Regions from separate parts of the Delftia sp. RIT313 genome, predicted to be linked through region 2. Evidence: predicted binding sites of a transcription regulator. Region 2 holds the regulator's gene; the other holds the start of a gene.

The links. The regulator LexA, encoded in region 2, represses DNA repair genes until DNA is damaged. The targets are predictions, from matches to a motif close to ACTGTATNNNNATACAGT.
Region 1: a site for LexA is predicted at 2,995-3,012, ahead of BW39_RS10900 (VRR-NUC domain-containing protein). Genes of this name have one in related genera too.

What each region holds. Positions count from the first base shown of each region.
Region 1 is NZ_JFYT01000040.1:75,928-81,017, reverse strand. Features, by position in the region: gene BW39_RS10905 (helicase C-terminal domain-containing protein) at 1-1,286, opposite strand, end outside; gene BW39_RS10900 (VRR-NUC domain-containing protein) at 1,283-2,959, opposite strand; gene BW39_RS10890 (hypothetical protein) at 3,454-4,161, opposite strand; gene BW39_RS30270 (Com family DNA-binding transcriptional regulator) at 4,171-4,338, opposite strand; gene BW39_RS10885 (helix-turn-helix transcriptional regulator) at 4,738-5,090, opposite strand, start outside.
Region 2 is NZ_JFYT01000035.1:254,682-259,771, reverse strand. Features, by position in the region: gene adk (adenylate kinase) at 92-748, shown strand; gene BW39_RS08640 (asparaginase) at 841-1,830, opposite strand; gene lexA (transcriptional repressor LexA) at 1,929-2,603, shown strand; gene BW39_RS08630 (hypothetical protein) at 2,766-3,188, shown strand; gene BW39_RS31515 (hypothetical protein) at 3,216-3,362, shown strand; gene BW39_RS08625 (sigma-70 family RNA polymerase sigma factor) at 3,443-3,919, shown strand; gene BW39_RS08620 (FecR domain-containing protein) at 3,924-4,895, shown strand; gene BW39_RS08615 (AAA family ATPase) at 4,943-5,090, opposite strand, start outside.

The DNA of each region.
Region 1 (5,090 bases), on a different contig from region 2:
CGCACGGCACCGGTGGCCGACTTGCGGGCGGCCGCCAGTGCGAACTGCGACAGCTCGGCCGTGTACATGCGGCGCGCGCGCTCGAGCAGGTTGTGGGCCTCGTCCACCAGCACACCCACCTTCCATTGCTGGGCCTGGGTGAGCGCGTACAGCATGGCAGCGCTGTCGTAGAAGTAGTGGTAGTCGGCCACGACCACATCGCTCCAGCGCACCAGTTCCTGGGCCAGGTAGTAGGGGCAGATGTCGTGCGCCAGCGCCACGGCACGCACGGCAGGCGGGTCCCAGGGCGCCTGCTGCAGCGCGGCGGCGCGCGCGGCGGGCAGGCGGTCGAAGAAGCCGCGCGCCAGCGGGCAGGAGTCGCCGTGGCAGGCCTTGTCGGGATGCTCGCAGGCCTTGTCGCGCGCCAGGATGGCGAGCACGCGCAGCCTTGCGGGTGGCGCGGGTGGCGAGGGCGGAGGTTGTGGCGCAGCCGGTTCCTGCGGCGGTGGCTGGTGCTGCTCGGCGATCTGCCGGTTCACGCTGGCCAGCGCCTGCAGCGCCAGGCCATGGCCCGTGCCCTTGGCCGTGAGGAAGAACAGCCGGTCCAGGCCCTGGTCCGGCATGGCCTTGAGCATGGGGAAGATGGTGCCCAGCGTCTTGCCGATGCCCGTGGGCGCCTGCGCCATCAGGCACTGGCCGCCCTGCTGCGCGCGCGCCACGCGGTAGACGGCCACGGCCAGCTCGCGCTGGCCCGCGCGAAAGCCCTGCATGGGAAAGCGCAGCGCGGCCAGCGCCGCCTCGCGCGCCGCGCGGTGGGCGGCCTCGCTGCGCGCCCAGTCCAGGAACAGCGCGCATTGCTGCTCGAAGAAGGCGCGCAGCGTGGCCGCGTCTTCCTCCTGCACCAGCACGGTTTCCTCCGAGTTGCCCACGTTGAAATACACCAGCGCCACGCGCAGCCGCTGCAGGCCGCGCGCCTGGCACAGCAGATGGGCGTAGATGCGCGCCTGGGCCCAGTGCAGGGCGCGGTGGTGGGCGCGCACGCCCTCGATCTGGCCCCGGTAGGTCTTGATTTCCTCGAGTTGGCCAACCCCGGCGTCGAAGCCGTCGGCGCGGCCGCGCACGCGCAGGTCGCCGTACTCACCGGTCAGGCTGATCTCGGTCTCGTAGTCCTTGCCCCTGCGCGACTGCACCAGGCTGTGGCCGGCCATGCCCTCCAGCGCGCTGGGCGCGGGTGTGAAGCGCAGGTCCAGGTCGCCCGCGCGCGCCGTGAACTCGCACAGCGCGCGCACGGCCACGGTGTAGCTCACGCGGCCTCTCCCAGCGGCTGGCCGCGCCACTGCACATGGCACACGCGCACGGGAATGCCGTGCTCGGCACAGTACTGCAGCCAGCGGATCTGGTTGTCCTGCAGCTTGTCGCCGGGGGCCTTGGCCTCGACCAGTTCGTAACGGCGCTCGGCCGGCCAGAAACGCACCAGATCGGGAAAGCCCGTGCGGTTGGCCTGCACGTCGCGCAGCAGCCGCGCAAAGAACAGCTTGAGGTGGGCGGCTGGAATGCAGTCCAGCGCCAGCGCCAGCAGCGGCGCGCTCAGCGTGCCCCAGAACACGAAGGGCGACTGCAGGCCCTGCTTGTCGGCATGGCGCTGCACGATGACCTCGCGCCAGCTGCCATCGTCCAGATGCGCCAGGCATTCCTCGAACAAGGCTGCGCGGCGCTGCACGAAGTCGGGCGCGGACAGGTCGGCCGGGCCGCTCTGGAAGGGGTGGAAGAAGGCGCCCGGCAGCGGCGCGAAGATGGCCGGCCAGCACAGCAGGCCGAACAGCGAGTTGATGAGCGCGTTCTCCACATAGAACACCGGCGCGGAGTCGCTGTGCCAATGGTCGCGCAGCACGTATTCGACCGATGCGGGCCGCGCCGGCAGCTCCAGCTCCACGTCCATGCGCATCTGCGCCACCACGGGCGCCAGCGCCGCCGCACGCCCGCGCGCGCCCTGCCCCAGGCTGCGGCGCAGGCGCGGCAGCATGCGCGCCACGCGCTGCAGTTCCTCGTCGCTCTCGGGCTGGGCCTGGGCGGCCTGGGCCAGCGCCATGGCATCGGCAAAGCGCTCCATGCGCTCGTACACACGCATGCGCCGGTGGCGGGCGCCGGGGTAGCGGCTTTGCGCATAGGCCTGCTCGGCACGCCCCCAGTCCTGCATGCGTTCGCAGGCCTGGCCTATGCGCAGCAGCACCTTGGCGCGGCGCTGCTCCAGCCAGGCATTGCCGCTGGCGCAGCCGGCCACCTGCTGCAGCAGCGCGTCGATCTCCACGCCCTCATCCAGCGCCGCGCGGCAGGCCTGCAGGGCCAGGTAGCCATCGACATTGGCACGCGACTGGAAGGCCCGCGACGCCGAATCGAAGGCCACGGCCTCGTAGCGGAACACGCCCAGGTCGGCCAGCACGAATTCCGACCAGTCCTGGTAGAGGTTGCCGAAGAACATCAGCCGAAAGCGCTCGCACAGCGCGCCCACCATCACGCGCCAGGCGGCTTCGCCGGCTCCGACGCCCTGGGGCTGCCATTGCGCATAGGGCCTGGGCGCCTCATGCAGAGGCTGCAGGGCCTGCAAAAGCTCGGCCTTGCGCAGGCCTGAGTGAACGGGTGCGCCGGCGAACAGCTGCAGCAGCTCGGGCTTGGTGTGCAGCGCAAACAGCTCCTCCAGCGCCATGGGGTGGTCCGCGTCCAGCCAGCCCAGCTCCAGCAAGGGCGCGGCTGCCTCGGCAATGCCGGGGATCTCTTCGTACACCAGCTTGCCAGCCCGAAACCACGGCCCGCGCCGCATCAGCAAACGCACCATCAGCGCCTGCGAGGGCTGGGGCAGCTGCGTGAAACGGGTGAGGAATGCCTGCTCGGGCGCGTCCAGCAGATCGCCGTAACGCTGGCCAATCCAGTCCAGCGCGCGCTGGAAGTTGTGCAGGTAGTAGAAGCGGTGGGGAGGGAGCATGGGCCTGGCAGATCGGGCAGCCAGGCCGCTCGAAAACTGTATCTTTATACAGTCATCATAGCAAAACAGGAGTGACCACTTCGGAGGGAAGCGCGCTTGTCTGCAGGCTGGCGCAAGCCCAGAATTGCATCTGTTTTGATGACAGAGGGCCCGCCATGCGGATCACTGTGACGATCGACGATGCCTTGTACGAAGAAGCCCTGAAGATGTTGGAGCCAGGCATGGACGAGGCAGATCTGTTCCAACAGGTCCTCAGAACTTTCGTGAGGGTGCAGGCAGCCAAACGCCTCGCAGCACTTGGCGGCAGGGCAACCGATATGCCGGATTCCCAGGAGATTGCGTGTCGCTGGCCCTCGCCTACAGACTAGCTTTCCACCAAAGGCCGCACGATGCGCAACGCATGGCAGCATGCGTATTGACCACCCCCTGCCAGGAAGACCAGGGCATGGCGGCGATACGGCCACACGCTGCCCTGGGACCCGCTCTCAGATCACTTACGGATTGGCTATCACCTCGTCAGCATCCGACCAATAGCTGATCAGGCGTGTATAGACAAAGCCGGCGGCAGGCTTGTTTGGATCACTGATGCTGAACAACACCACCTTGCCTGCGTCACGGGAGTCATAGTTGGCCGAGTAATCCGACCAGAAGGTTGGCAGGCTGAATACGGTCTGGCCCGTACTCTTGTCCGTTGCCCGGACTGCGTGGCCGATGCTGCCGTTCTTGGAAATGCTTTCGATCACCAGTCGATACCAGCGCAGTTCCTCGAGCTTGGCCTCGCCGATGGCACCACGCGGATATTGAGCGGACGGACGATGGTGCGAGTCACCGTTGTCCTTGGTGTTGGTGATCTCAATTTCCTCAAGCGCCACGCTGCCTGGCGAATAGCCCCAATTGCCCGCAATGACAGCACCGCCACGGTTGTCACCCGCCACACTGTATGAGCCTTTGTGCCTGGCAATGATGCCCATGTGGCAAGCGGCCAGATAGCCATCGCTGAAGCGCACATCCATCACGATGGTGTGGCGGTTGTTGGCAGGGTTGTAGTTGGCAGGACGCCCCGTGTTGTCGAACACGAGCGCATGCGGATTGATATGCCGCGAATCGTAAGCAAGAGGGAAACCCGTCGTGCTTTTGTACTGCTGGATGTTGTCCGGCGGCATGTACTGATCCGAGACGAGAACCTTGGAAACTTGAGCCATGGAGGCCTCCTATTCAATGGATGGAGTCGAAGGCGCTCGGCGGCACTCGGGTGGGGGGTTCGCTTGGACCCTCAGGGAATTCAACGTGCCGCAACGCGGGCACTTGATGTTCAGTAGCTGAAAGACGCCCATGGCGAGCTTTCGATTGCAGTTCGCGCATCTCACTTCCTGCTCCATGCGCTGCCTCACTGCAATGGTTGAAACAACATGCCGTCGAACACCAGAAATGGCAACGTACCGCCGCTGAGAAGGACGGCGTTGAAGCCGACAGGAGAGCAACTGGCAAAACAAAACATGAGGCCTCGGCACAGTGGATTTCAGGAAGTCCGCCGTATGGCTTGGGCGGACTTTTATTGTGCTGGCGCGAAACCTGTAGGTAAAACTGTGCCGGACGTAGCTGCACCGCTTACGTCGAGCAAGCCTGTGGTCGCGGGACAGGCGCCTGCACGCGCTGGCCCAGCGGTTTGGCATTGCTTACCTGAGCGTCCTGCCGTAGGGCCGGTTTCCCTGCTTCTCGAATGGCTGGGCCCCGCGCACGGCGCTCGCGCGGGTTCGCACAAGCGCGCGCGACACGCGCTAGAAATCCGGCCTGCGCATCCTCGACAAGGCGTCCTGCCGATTGGCGGCTCCCAGCTTGCGGTAGATGTTTTCCAGGTGCCGCTTCACCGTGCCTGTACGCAACTCCAGCATGGTGGCGATTTCTGCGTTGGTGTTGCCGTTGGCGACCCATTGCAGCACTTCACGTTCGCGCGGGCTCAGCACGTCGGCAGCCGACGAGTCCGGTGAGAGCGCCTGCCATGCCGCCTGGCTGATTCGCTGCTGCTGGCTCAGGCGCCGCCACTGCGCCTGCGCATGCGGCCCCAGCAAGGTCAGCGCCATGCGCTCCGCAGCGGTGTAGCCGCGCGAGGCGCGTGTGACATTGAGGGTCA
Region 2 (5,090 bases):
CCTTGCCCGCGACAAAAATATGACGCATGGACTGTCCGCCCCGGTGGGCCGATCCGGCAGACAAGAATTTCTACTCTCCTCAAGGACTTCCATGAAACTGATTTTGTTGGGCGCACCCGGCGCCGGCAAAGGCACGCAAGCCGCTTTCATCTGCCAGAAGTACGGCATCCCCCAGATTTCCACCGGTGACATGCTGCGTGCCGCCGTCAAGGCCGGAACGCCCCTGGGCCAGCAGGCCAAGGCCGTGATGGACGCCGGCCAACTGGTCAGCGACGACCTGATCATCAATCTGGTCAAGGAACGCATCGCCCAGGCCGATTGCGCCAACGGCTTCCTGTTTGATGGATTTCCCCGCACCATTCCCCAGGCAGACGCCATGAAGGCCGCCGGCGTGAAGCTGGACTACGTGCTGGAGATCGACGTGCCCTTCGACGCCATCATCGAGCGCATGAGCGGCCGCCGTTCCCACCCCGCCTCGGGCCGCACCTACCACGTCAAGTTCAACCCGCCCAAGGTCGAAGGCCAGGACGACGTGACCGGCGAGCCGCTGGTGCAGCGCGAAGACGACAAGGAAGAAACCGTCAAGAAGCGCCTGGACGTCTACAGCAGCCAGACCCGCCCCCTGGTGGACTACTACCGCGCATGGGCCGAAAAGGAAGCCGCAGCGGCACCCAAGTACCGCGCCATCAGCGGCCTGGGCTCGGTCGAGGACATCACCCAACGCGCACTGGCTGCACTGGCTGAGTGATGCAGGCCATGTGCCGCAACGAAAAAAGCACCCGCCGGGTGCTTTTTTGTTGACCGCCAGCAACTGAAGAAATGCCGGCGTCATCGCCCGGCTCAATCGCGCGGCTGCGCTGCCAGCGCCAGCATCATCGCAATCCGAGCCTTTGCCACGGGCAGATGCGCCAGATCGGCCTCTGCCGGGTTGGTCCCAAGGCCGGAGGCCACGGGCAGGCCTTCGGCACAGCGCGTGCCTCGCCAGATCCAGACACCCCTGTCGCGGGCACACTGCAAGGCCGCTTCCATGCTTTCGTGAACCGTCGCATTGCCCGTGCCAGCCACGACGATGCCACGCACGCCTGCCGCCACCAGCGCATCCACGCCGCTGGCACGCGCCAAGGCGCCGCTGAACACCACCTCGACCCAGGGCAGCTCATCCAGCGCCAGCAGATCAGATGACATGGCCGCAGGCACCATGGCCCCCGTGGACGGCGCGGCGGGGGAGGACGGCGCATCGGGCACCAGCCAGCGCACACGCCCTTCCTCCACCAACGCCTGCGGCCCGCCTTCCACGGAGCGCATTGCCTGCAGCCGGTAGGGATGGACCTTCTGCACCTGGGCTGCCGCATGCACCTCGCCGCCTGCCACCACCCATACGCCGCTGCGCCCGCCGCTGGCAGCCACGGTCACGGCATCGCGCAGATTCTGCGGTCCGTCAGCCAACAGAGCCGTGGCCGGGCGCATGGCGCAGGTCAACACAATGGGCTTGGTGGCCGGCAGCAGGCTGTGCAGCAGCCAGGCCGTCTCTTCCAGCGTGTCCGTTCCATGCGTGATCACCACGGCGCGTGTGTCCGAATCCTCCAGTGCCTGCGTGCAGGCGCGCAGCAACGCGCGCCACACGGGCCAGTCCATATCCTTGCTGTCCACCTGCGCGATCTGCTGCGTCTGCACGGGTCCCAGCGCCTGCTGCTCCAGGTCCGGCACAGCCTCCAGCAGCGATTGCACCGTGATCTGCCCGGCCTTGTACCCCACGCCCTGCGACTGCGAATCCGCCCGGCCGGCGATGGTCCCGCCCGTGCCCAGAATCACCAACTTTGACTGCCCCACTTGCACCTCTTGGAAAACTGGTTAAAAATACAGATACTGTATAAATCATCAGATGGCCTCCCAGCCTGCCATCTGCCCTCAAGGACCGGACGCACGCCATGCTCGACCATCCCAAGCTCACCGCCCGCCAGCAACAGATCCTGGACCTGATCCAGGCCGCCATCTCCCGCACGGGCGCGCCTCCCACCCGCGCGGAAATCGCCAACACGCTGGGCTTCAAGTCCGCCAACGCTGCCGAGGAACACCTGCAGGCCCTGGCCCGCAAAGGTGTGATCGAACTGGTCAGCGGCACCTCGCGCGGCATTCGCCTGCGTACCGACACCGTGCGCAACATCAATGCCGCGCGCGGCACCAGCTTCGGACTGCCGCTGTCGGCCCTGGCGCCGCTGATGCTGCCCCTGGTGGGCCGCGTTGCGGCGGGCTCGCCCATTCTCGCGCAGGAACACATCGACCAAACCTATTCCGTCGAGCCCAGCCTGTTCCAGACGCGCCCCGACTATCTGCTGCGCGTGCGCGGCATGTCCATGCGCGACGCGGGCATCATGGACGGTGACCTGCTGGCCGTGCAGTCCGCACACGAAGCCCGCAACGGCCAGATCGTCGTGGCGCGCCTGGGTGATGAAGTCACCGTCAAGCGCCTGCGCCGCACCACGCAGGGCGTGGAACTTCTGCCGGAAAACCCCGATTACCCGGTGATCCGCGTCGCCCCCGAAGAGGCCTTTGCCATTGAAGGCCTGGCCGTGGGGCTGATCCGCAACAGCATGTCCATGTAAGCCGGACTGGCGGCCCTTCTTCGGCCGCCTCACCCCATTTCACGCACCGCCCAGGTGGTAGGCGCGAAGCCTTGGAGCTTCGCCCTGGGCGGAGCTTTGCCCGCAAACCGCAATCCTGCCTGTGTCCATGCCTCTTTGAAACACGCCAACAGGAGTCGTCACATGGGATTCGCTCTGCCAACACTGTCTTCTTTTTCCTTCCTGCGCCTGGCACATGGCATCCGCCTGACTGCGACCGCCATGGAGTCGGCCATGCCACTTGCACAAGCCCCTGCGTGCCAGCCATTACCTGCTGCAGCACCCGAGCCCGCCAACGTGATCTCTTTCAGCAAGGCACGCCGGCGCAGCCAGCAGCGCCGCGGCAAGGCCGCACGCGCTGCAGACCATGGAGATGCCCAGCTGATCCTGCCCTTGCTGCCGACGCAGCCCGCCCTGCAATCCGCACCTGAGCAGCCTTCAGGCCTGCGCATCATCCAGCGGTCGCCGCAGGAACAGCCGGAATGCCTGTTCATTTCCGGGCGCATGGCGGATGTCTGCGCTGCGCTGGAGCGCATGGAGGCGCATGGCGGACCGGCAGCCAACTGAGGCCCGATGCAAGGTGTGCGACACACCTTGCACGACACAAACCTGGGCGGCGCGGACCGCGTGCCGCACGAGGAATCGGCCTGCGCAAAGCTGGTGCAGGCTGGCGGCCACCACTGCCCTGTAGCGCACATGCAACAAGTGGACGCCCTCTTTGCGGGAGGGGCGCCGGCCTGAAAGATAATTGATAATCATTCTTATTATCTTTTGCAGCAGCGATTGCCACTGCGCCCGCCTCCTCCGCCCCAGCCTTCTCCGTGCACAGCCTCTACCAGAACCACCATCCCTGGCTGGAAAGCCTGCTGCGCAAACGCCTGGGAAACCGTGACGATGCCGCCGACCTGGCCCAGGACACCTTTGTGCGTCTGCTGCGCTCGCCCCTGCCGCAGCAGGACATCCGCGAACCCAGGCGCTACCTGGCCACCATCGCCCGGGGCCTGGTCGCCGACCTGTTTCGCCGCCGCACGCTGGAGCAGTCCTATCTGGACTATCTGGCCCAGTTGCCGCAATCGCTGGCGCCTTCGCCCGAAGAGCAGGCCATCGTCCAGCAGACCCTGCTGGATGTGGACCGCATGCTCCAGGGTCTTCCCCCCAAGGTTCGCGAAGCCTTCGTGCTGGCCCAGTTCGAGGAACTGAGCTACCCAGAGATCGCCCAGCGCCTGGGTGTATCGCTGCGCACCGTCAGCAACTACCTGACCCGGGCGATGGAGCATTGCTGCCTGGTCCTGGCATAGCCACATGGGCGAGAGACATCTGGAAGGCAACGACCGCCGCGCCCTGCATGAGGCCGCCGCCTGGCACGTGAAACTGCGCGGCGCCTCTGCCACAGCAGGCCTGCAACAGGACTGGCAAAAATGGCATGAGGCCGATCCCGCCCACCAGCGCGCCTGGCTGCGCGTGCAATCCGTCACCGCGCAACTGTCGCATCTGCCCGCCCCCCTGGCGCGCCAGGCGCTGGGCCGTCGCGCCTCGCCCACCCGCCGCTCCGTAGTGCGCGGCGTGGCTCTGGGCCTGGGCAGCGGCGCCACGGCCTGGATGGCCTGGAAAGGCGCACCACTGGAAAGCTGGCAGGCCGGGCAGCGCACAGCCACGGGCGAGCGCCGGGATCTAAAGCTACCCGACGGCTCCCTGGTGGCCCTGGATACGGCAACCGCCTTGGACACCGTTTTCGACGACCGCCAGCGCCTGCTGCGCCTGCACCGTGGTCGCATCCTCGTCGCCACCGAGCCCGACGCACTGGGCCGCCCCTTCAGCGTGCAGACCCCGCAAGGCCACGTACTGGCCCTGGGCACGCGCTTCACGGTCCATCTTGCGGACGATGGCCTGTGCCACGTCACCGTGCAGGAAAAGGCCGTGCGCCTGCAGCCTCTGGACAGCGATGCGCCCTCCGCGCAATTGCAGGCCGGACAGCAGGCCGCCTTCTCGTCCAGCGCCACCCAGCCGCCCACGTCCGCAGACCCCTTTGCAGCCAGCTGGCATGAAGGCGGCCTGGTCGCGCTGGACATGCCGTTGGGCCAGCTGATTGACGCCCTTGCCCGCTACCGGCCCGGCTACCTGGGCTGCTCGGCCGAGGTCGCCGGGATGCCTGTCTCGGGCGCCTTTCCCGTGGATGACACGGATCGCGCCCTGGCCGCGCTCGTCAGCCGCTTTCCTCTGCAACTGCGAACCCGCACCCGCTATTGGGTGGAGGTGCAAGCGCGATCAAGCTGAGATGATGGGATGGGGCCGTGGCGAAGTCTCTTTTCCAGGCCGGCACTTCAGACAGGCGCGTACGGGTGACGCACCACGTCGAAGCCCTCCTCGTCGGAGGGCGCGACAAAGTAGCTCGTGATCAGATCGAATTGCTCATCGCTGGCCTGAAATGGATGCTCGCCTGCCGCATTGCGCACACGCAAGCGCCGCTTG